Regions from separate parts of the Ferribacterium limneticum genome, predicted to be linked through region 1. Evidence: riboswitches for the same ligand, from Rfam matches in the RefSeq annotation. Region 1 holds a riboswitch; each other region holds the start of a gene.
What was found. Region 1 has a riboswitch for cobalamin ahead of cbpA (modified peptide precursor CbpA). Riboswitches for the same ligand answer to the same signal wherever they lie in the genome.
Positions count from the first base shown of each region.

Region 2: another riboswitch for cobalamin. It lies ahead of bluB (5,6-dimethylbenzimidazole synthase); the one in region 1 lies ahead of cbpA (modified peptide precursor CbpA).
Region 3: another riboswitch for cobalamin. It lies ahead of KI617_RS19260 (energy-coupling factor ABC transporter permease); the one in region 1 lies ahead of cbpA (modified peptide precursor CbpA).
Region 4: another riboswitch for cobalamin. It lies ahead of KI617_RS19240 (TonB-dependent receptor domain-containing protein); the one in region 1 lies ahead of cbpA (modified peptide precursor CbpA).

Region 1 is NZ_CP075191.1:457,552-459,746, forward strand. Features, by position in the region: gene ubiD (4-hydroxy-3-polyprenylbenzoate decarboxylase) at 1-913, shown strand, start outside; cobalamin riboswitch at 976-1,111, shown strand; gene cbpA (modified peptide precursor CbpA) at 1,220-1,387, shown strand; gene cbpB (peptide-modifying radical SAM enzyme CbpB) at 1,384-2,195, shown strand, end outside.
Region 2 is NZ_CP075191.1:156,951-159,145, forward strand. Features, by position in the region: gene cbiB (adenosylcobinamide-phosphate synthase CbiB) at 1-312, opposite strand, end outside; gene bluB (5,6-dimethylbenzimidazole synthase) at 309-1,055, opposite strand; cobalamin riboswitch at 1,097-1,292, opposite strand; gene KI617_RS00765 (cobyric acid synthase) at 1,351-2,195, shown strand, end outside.
Region 3 is NZ_CP075191.1:4,014,127-4,016,321, forward strand. Features, by position in the region: gene KI617_RS19250 (ABC transporter ATP-binding protein) at 1-310, shown strand, start outside; gene cobO (cob(I)yrinic acid a,c-diamide adenosyltransferase) at 314-904, shown strand; cobalamin riboswitch at 931-1,134, shown strand; gene KI617_RS19260 (energy-coupling factor ABC transporter permease) at 1,255-1,932, shown strand; gene KI617_RS19265 (energy-coupling factor ABC transporter substrate-binding protein) at 1,929-2,195, shown strand, end outside.
Region 4 is NZ_CP075191.1:4,009,981-4,012,175, forward strand. Features, by position in the region: gene KI617_RS19230 (cell division protein ZapA) at 1-242, opposite strand, end outside; gene KI617_RS19235 (hypothetical protein) at 244-441, opposite strand; cobalamin riboswitch at 557-763, shown strand; gene KI617_RS19240 (TonB-dependent receptor domain-containing protein) at 870-2,195, shown strand, end outside.

The DNA of each region.
Region 1 (2,195 bases):
CAAGGTGATCATGCGCTGGCTGGCGCATCGCGGCGGGGCGCTGGATTTTCGCGAGCATCAACTGGCCAATCCGGGGCAACCGTTCCCGGTCGCCGTCGTGCTCGGCTGCGATCCGGCGACCATTCTCGGCGCCGTGACGCCGGTGCCCGATTCGTTGTCGGAATACCAGTTCGCCGGCCTGCTGCGCGGCGGCAAGACCGAGCTGACGCAATGCCTCGGCTCGACCCTGCAGGTGCCCGCCTCGGCCGAGATCGTGCTCGAAGGCGTCATTCATCCCGGCGAGGTGGCGCTCGAAGGGCCGTATGGCGACCACACCGGCTACTACAACGAGCAGGCCGAATTCCCGGTATTCACCATCGAGCGCATCACCATGCGCCGCGACCCGATCTACCACAGCACCTACACCGGCAAGCCGCCCGATGAGCCGGCCGTGCTCGGCGTCGCGCTCAACGAGGTGTTCGTACCACTGCTGCAGAAACAGTATCCGGAAATCGTCGATTTTTACCTGCCGCCGGAAGGCTGCTCATACCGGATGGCCATCGTCAGCATCAAGAAGGCTTACCCCGGCCACGCCAAGCGCATCATGTTTGGCATCTGGTCCTTCCTGCGCCAGTTCATGTACACCAAGACCATCATCGTGGTGGACGACGACATCGACATCCGCGACTGGAAGGAAGTGATCTGGGCGATGACGACGCGGATGGACGCGACGCGCGACACGACGCTGGTCGACAACACGCCGATCGACTACCTCGATTTCGCCAGCCCGGTCGCTGGCCTCGGCTCCAAGATGGGGCTGGATGCTACCAACAAGTGGCCGGGCGAAACCAGCCGCGAGTGGGGGCGGCCCATCGTGATGGATACCGACGTCAAGAAGCGTGTCGACACGATGTGGCAGGAACTAGGCCTTTAGGACGAATTGACCCGTGGCGCGGCGGCTTGAGAGAATCCGCCCTCCTATCGGCATCGAGATACGGAACACGGTGCGAATCCGTGGCGGGCCCGCCGCTGTAACCGGGGACGAAGACTGCATGGTCGCCAGACCAGCCACTTGCGGGGCATGCCGCGCAGGGAAGGCGCAGCGCTTCGGCTGATCCGGAAGCCAGAAGACGAATCGATGCCAATCAGGAGCCAAGGCAAGGGCTCCGGCTGAATGCATGCGACCAGCGTGCACTCAGCCGGGGCCCTTTTTGTTTTTTGTCTTCCCGAGGAGTGGACAATGTCCCAGATCGTTTCTCAAGTCGCATCCAATACCGTTAAAACCCAGCCGACATCCGCCCAACATGCGCAGCCGGTGGCCCCGACCATCGCTGTTCGCAAGAGCTGCAACCCGGACGGCATCGGCCTCTCGCACTACGTGCTGATGGACCGGAAGGCGGCCAAGTGAGTGCGCTAATCGCCGAGCGTGCCGCGCGCGGCACGCTGTTCCAGCCGGTCGATATCGGCCACCCGGTCTATGCCGCGGTGACCGATCCGCAGACGGCTTTCTGGGCGCTGGTCGACAAGACCCGCGTCCATGAGGCCGGCGGCGACCCGGTCCTGGTCGCCGCCTATGCAGCCAAGGCCGAACAGTTCTCGCAGGAACTGCATGCCCTGCGCTTCGGCCTGAAGCCTTCCGGTGTTTATTTGAACCCGACCGAGCGTTGCAATCTCAACTGCACCTACTGCTATCTGCCCGATACCCAGCGCAGCGGCGGCAGCCACATGCCGGTCAAGACGCTGCTTGATTCCCTGGCCAAGCTGCGCGATTACTTCCGTTCGGTGATGCCGGCTGATCGCAAGCCGCGCGCCATTTTTCACGGTGCCGAGCCGCTGATGAATGCGCCGGCCGTCTTCGAAGCCATCGATGCCTTTGCCGACGATTTCGTCTTCGGCCTGCAGACCAATGGGACGCTGCTCGACGATGCGGCACTCGACTTCCTGACTTCGCGCAATGTCAGCGTCGGCCTGTCGCTCGACGGTCCGGTCTCCGGCATTACCGATGCGACCCGGCGGACCTGGAGCGGCAAGAGCGTGCACGACAAGGTGCTGCGGGCGATGGAAAAGCTGCGCGGTTACGGCTCGTGGAGCGTCATCACGACCTGCACGACAGAGAACTTGCCCCACCTGACGCGCATGGTCGAGCTGTTCCACGCCCACGAAGTGCCAACCTGCATGCTCAACACCCTGCGCTGCACCTTGCCCGGTGCCCGTGG
Region 2 (2,195 bases), 300 kb from region 1:
GGGTTTCGCGATGGCTTCCGCATGCTCGCACAGGCTCTGCGCACCGAGCGCGAAGTAGAGGAGAGCCACATCGACGGCGAAGGGGGCGTAGGGGCGCAACAGCCAAGCCAGTGCGACAAAGGGCAGGACGACCAGCGCCCAGGCGAACAGCCCTGGCACTAGGCGGCGGTTGTTCAGACGTTTCTCGACAGCGGCGGCCAGGTTGCCGAAACCGACCAGCGGGTGGAAATGGCGCGCTTCGCCGAGCAGGCGGTCGAGCAGCACGGCCGCCAGGGCGGCGGCCGGCATGGCGAGTGCGCCATCGAGCATCATTTCGGAAAGATGCCCCGCTGCTGGATGTCGTCCTGCATGGCGGCGACTGTGTTGGTCAGCGATTCCTGGCGTGTCACATCAGCCTGGCCCCACTGGTCGTAATAGAGCAGGTCGGCAATCGGCAGGCGGGGCAGCCAGCCAGCCTTTTCCAGTTCCGGCTTGTCGTGGAAGTGGCTGACGTAGCCGATGCACAGGTAGGCGATTGGCACGATGTCGGTCGGCATGCCCAGCGCCTGCTGCAGTTCAGGCTGGTTGAAGATGCTTACCCAGCCGACGCCCAGCCCTTCGGCACGGGCGGCCAGCCACAGGTTTTGCACGGCACAGACACTGGAGTAGAGATCCATTGTCTTGATGTGGGTGCGGCCGACGACGACCGGGCCGGTTCGCTCGCGGTCGCAGGTGATGCACAGGTTGATCGGCGATTCGACGATGCCTTCGAGCTTGAGCTGGCTGTAGATTTCCCGCTTGCCCTCGGGGAACATCATGGCCGCTTCGGCATGGGCCTTGGCGAAGATGTCGCGGACCCGCTGCTTGACCTCGGGCGAGCGGACGAGCAGGAAGTTCCACGGCTGCATGAAACCGACCGATGGCGCATGGTGGGCGGCGAGCATGACGCGGGCGAGCACCTCGTCCGGTACCCGATCGGGCAGGAACTGGCCGCGCACATCGCGGCGATTGAAGATGCTGCGATAGACGGCGGCGCGCTCGGCGTCTGAAAAAGAATGGTCAATCTGGTTTTCCATGAATTCCCCTTGTGGAAAAACGATGGCTGCCTGTCCATGCAGCCTAATTTCGTCTCCCGGCCGGTCTTCTGACTTGGATTCAACCGAACGATGCGCCTTCCCGGCCGGGTTTCCCCTCTGCCAGTGGCTTCTTGCATCGCCCGTCCTCCTCACAGCGTTGGGCACGTGGCGGAATTGCACCGCCTTCCCGATTCTCCGTTCAGCAGGCTGAACGGCACCCGGAGACACTCGCCCAAATCAAATTGGGCGGCCCCGATGGTGCCATAATTACCGACTTTTTTCACATATGCTCGCCATGCCCTGTTATTCCCTGATGGTCCAAGGCACTACCTCCGATGCCGGTAAATCGACGCTGGTCGCAGCGCTGTGCCGCATCCTGAAGCGGCGGGGCGTGCGGGTGGCGCCGTTCAAGCCGCAGAACATGGCGCTGAATTCTGCCGTGACGGTGGATGGCGGCGAGATTGGCCGGGCGCAGGCCTTGCAGGCACTGGCCTGCGGGCTTCTGCCGCATACCGACTTCAATCCGGTCTTGCTCAAACCGACCACCGACAAGAAGGCGCAGGTCATCATCCACGGCAAGGTGGCGATTGATCTCGATGCCAAGGCCTATCACGCCTACAAACCACGGGCGATGGGGGCGGTGCTGGAATCCTGGGCGCGGCTGACTGCTGAATACGAATGCGTGGTGGTCGAAGGCGCCGGTTCGCCGGCCGAGATCAACCTGCGCGACCGCGACATTGCCAACATGGGCTTTGCCGAGGCGGTCGATTGCCCGGTGATCATCGTCGCCGACATCGACCGTGGCGGTGTCTTTGCCCATCTGGTTGGCACGCTGGAATTACTGTCACCCTCCGAGCAGAACCGGGTCAAGGGTTTTGTCATCAACCGTTTTCGCGGCGATATTGCCTTGCTTGAATCGGGTCTGACCTGGCTGGAAGAGCGCACTGGCAAGCCGGTTCTGGGCGTCCTGCCCTATCTGCATGGCCTGATGCTTGATGCAGAGGACGCCATCGCCACCGCGGCGGTCGGCGGCAAAAAGACGGCAAAACTGAAAGTCGTTGCCCCGGCCTACCCGCGCGTCTCCAATCACAACGATCTCGATCCGCTGCGTCTGCACCCGGAAGTCGATTTTCGCTGGAT
Region 3 (2,195 bases), 660 kb from region 1:
ACTGACACAGGCCGCACCGCTCTACCTGCTCGACGAGCCGCTATCGCATCTCGACCTCAACCACCAGATGGCCGTGCTTGAACTGTTCGCTGGCACGGCCCGCGACTGCGGCGCCGGCGTCATCATGGTGCTGCACGACCCGGCCCTGGCCCACCGCTTCTGTGACCGGGCGCTACTCGTTTTCGGCGACGGCCGCACCGAGATTGCGCCGGTCGACGACATCCTGACGGCCGAAACGCTGTCCGACCTTTACGGCTATGGCCTGCGACAAATCGAAGACCGCGGCCATCGCTGCTTTATTCCGGAATAGACAATGAGCATCACGCACGAAGAACGCATGCAGAAAAAGAAGGCCGTCATCGACAGCAAGATCGAGGCGGCACAAGAGGAACGCGGCGTGCTGGTGATCAACACCGGCAACGGCAAGGGCAAGTCGAGCGCGGCTTTCGGCGTCGTCGCCCGCGCCCTTGGCCACGGCCTGAAGGTTGGCGTCGTGCAGTTCGTCAAAGGCCGCTCGGATACGGGTGAGGAAGCCTTCTTCCGCCAGCAGGCCAACGTGCAATGGCATGTCGGCGGCGAGGGCTTCACCTGGGAAACCCAGGACAAGGACCGCGACGCCAAGGCCGCGCAGGCCGCCTGGGACATCGCCTGCGGTCATTTGAGCGATCCAGCCATCGGCCTCGTCGTCCTCGACGAAATGACCTACGCCTTCAAGTATGGCTGGCTGGATCTCGACACCGTCATCGCCAAGCTGCTCTCCCGCCCCCGGATGCAGCACGTGATCATCACCGGCCGCGCCGCCCCGCAGGCCCTGCGCGATGCCGCCGATACGGTCAGCGACATCGGCATGGAGAAACACGCCTTCCAGAGCGGCATCAAGGCCATGCCGGGATTGGAGTTCTGAACATAGCCAACGTCATAGTTATTCATTAGAATCAAATTTTTTCGGGTGCCCGCGCTTGTTTTGCAAGCAAGGGTGAAACGGGAAGCCGGTGACCTCGCAAACGCGACCATTCCGGCGCAGCCCCCGCTGCTGTAAGCCTGACGACTCCGCATCCGCCACTGTGTTCGCACGGGAAGGCGCGGGGAAGGACGATGGCGAGCCAGAAGACCGGCCCGAAAAATTCGTAGCACCATTCCCCGGGGTGACGGGAAGGCTCGTGTCGATCTGCCGCTTTTTTTGCATGCCGGCAATCCCGCCCAAACTCCCCCCGCCTTGGTGCCTGTTTTTTGTGCAGTCGTCGGGAGGTTCGCATGCACATCATGGAAGGTTTCCTGCCGGTCGAGCATGCGCTCGGCTGGACTGTCGCGTCGGCGCCATTTGTCGCCCTCGGCATTCGTTCGGTCCGTCGCCAGCTGCGCGAGCAGCCGGAACAGCGCATGCTGCTCGGCGTCGCCGCTGCTTTTTCCTTCGTCCTTTCCGCGCTCAAGCTGCCCTCGGTCACCGGCAGTTGCTCGCATCCGACCGGCGTCGGCCTCGGCACCCTGCTCTTCGGGCCGCTGGCCATGGTGCCGGTCGGTCTCGTCGTGCTGCTCTTCCAGGCCTTGCTGCTCGCCCACGGCGGGCTGACCACGCTCGGCGCCAACCTGTTTTCGATGGCCATCGTCGGCCCCTGCGCGGCCTATGGTGTTTTCCGCCTGGCCCGTGGCCTGGGGTTATCCCTCACCGCCGCCGTTTTTGCCGCCGCCTGCCTGGGTGACCTGGCCACCTACCTGACGACCAGCCTGCAGCTGGCCTGGGCTTTCCCCGACCCGTCCGGCGGCTTCACCGCCTCGCTGCTCAAGTTCGGCGCCATCTTCGCCGTCACCCAGTTGCCGCTGGCGATCAGCGAAGGCCTGCTCACCGTGCTGGTGGTCAATGCCCTGACCCGCTTCAATGCCGAGGAACTGCGCCACCTGCCGCTGTTCGCGGGGCGCGGAGCACGGCCATGAAGAAGCAGAACTGGCTGCTGATCGCCGCCGTCGTGTTGCTCACCGCCCTGCCGCTTTGGCTGGTGCCACACCTCGGCATCGGTACGGCCGCTGGACCGGATGGTCAGCCCGCAGCAACCTTTGGCGGGGCCGATGCGCAGGCGCAGCAGGCCATCGTGCAGATCGCCCCGAACTACCAGCCATGGTTCGCCCCGCTGCTCGAACCGGCCAGCGGCGAAATCGCCTCGCTGCTTTTCGCGCTGCAGGCGGCCCTCGGTGCCGGG
Region 4 (2,195 bases), 660 kb from region 1:
TCCGAAAACTCTTTTTGCGCAGCGCCGGCATCTCCGGAAAGGTGCTCATGGGCAATATTCAGCGCGGCCATCACGGCCACCCGCTCGGCGATAGTATTCTTGGTGCGCTGGGCAATGTCGCGCATCTTGTTGTCGACCAGATCGACCGCCGACAACAGGGCATCGCGCTCTTCAGGAGTGCAGGCGACGCGGTATTCGCGCCCCATGATCTTGACGTCGAGGAAATTCGGTTCGCCACTCATCTCAGGCATCCTCGGGAATCTTGTCCATCAGGCCTTCCAGACGCTCACGAGCCACCGTCATCGTCTGGCGAAGATGCAGCCTTTCAGCCTCGGCCGCGACCATCTGGTTTCTCAAAACCTCATTCTCGGCCCGCAACTGGTGTACCAGTGCAACGACCTGTTCGATTTTGGCTTCGAGCGTTTCGAGTTCGACATTCATGGCGCGAACTATAGAGGGGAAAACGCCGCTCGGTCAAGGACTAAGCCTTTATTCTCAAAGTGGTTTATAGAAATTTTCCGACACTTTGCTGATGCACCGCAGCATTGATGCATGTAGAATGCGCCCCGTCTCAGGTGCTGCGCACGGATTCTCCAAGCGCAGTTAAACGGGAAAGCGGTGCGTCTCAAACTAGACCATTCCGCTGCTGCCCCCGCAACGGTAAGCAAGTGCGGGCGCGTCATCAAGCCACTGGGTTTCAACCTGGGAAGGCGACGCGTCAAGACTTGCGAGCCCGGATACCGGCCTGGAACACCCATTGGAAGTGCCACGGGGTGGTGGTGCCTGTTCCCTGATCAGACCTTTCCCCATGCACTTTCTTGCCAATATTGCTCCGGCATGCGGGGACGCCTGCCGGGAAAGGAAAGTCCATGCAATCCCAATCCTGTATGAAGCCGCTCGCGGCAATTATTTCCCTTTTGTTCATTGTCGACGCCAATGCGGCTGAACGCCTCGCGGCACTCGACCCAGTCGTTGTCACGGCTTCCCGACAGGAAATGAAAGCCTCGGAAGTTCTGTCGGATATCACGGTCCTCGAACGCGAGGATTTGGAGCGGGCCGGACAATCGACCCTGGAAGAGGTGCTGGCCCGGCAACCGGGAATCGAATTCATGTCGAACGGTAGCAATGGTGCGACGACCAGCCTGTACTTCCGCGGCACCAACAGCAAGCATGTCCTGTTGCTGATCGACGGCATGCGTGTCGGCTCGGTCACGGCTGGCGATGTCAGCTGGTCGCGCCTTCCGCTGGCTCAGGTCGAGCGTGTGGAAATTGTTCGTGGCCCGGCCTCGTCGCTTTACGGCGCCGATGCGCTCGGTGGAGTGGTCCAGGTATTCACCCGGCAGAGCGAAGGTCCCGCCCGCTTCTTTGGCGAGGCTGGCGCAGGAAGCTACGATACCTATTCCACTTCCGGCGGTGTCAGCGGCAGCCAGGATGGCTGGCGCTATGCGCTGAATGCCAGCACCTATCGGACACGGGGTTTCAACTCCAAGCTGCGCACGACCGGCAAGGACAACGATCGGGACGGTTTCGAAAACAACAGTGTCTCCGGCCGTATCGCCTATGAGTTTGCCAAGGGCCATGAGGCAGGTGCCCAGGTGTTTTACAGCGACGGCGAAAGCAAATACGACGCAGGCAAGGACGACCGCAATCAGCTCACAGTTTCCAGCTTCAACACCTTCCTGCGCAACCGGATCACCCAGCAGTGGACGAGCACACTAACCGTCGGCCAAAGCGTGGACGACTCCCGCAATACAGGGACCTATAACACCAGTTACAAGACCGAGCAGACGCAGTATGCCTGGCAGAACGATGTGAAGACCGGGATCGGCACCTTCCTGCTCGGCGCCGAGCGACTCGACCAGACGGTCAGCGCGACGACAGCCTATCAACTCACCTCACGCACCAACGACTCTGCCCAGATTGGCTGGCTGGGCAACTACCAGGCCCACCGCCTGCAATTGAATGCCCGCTACGACGACAACTCGCAGTTCGGCGACAAGGCAACCGGCTCGGCGGCCTACGGCTACAAGTTCGACAAGAATTGGCGGGCCAATGTCAGCTATGGCACGGCCTTCCGGGCGCCTTCTTTCAACGATCTGTACTGGCCTTTCGCCGATTACGGCGCCTGGGGAACCTATCAGGGCAACCCCAATCTCCAGCCGGAATTCGCGCACAATCGTGAAGCCGTGCTGCAC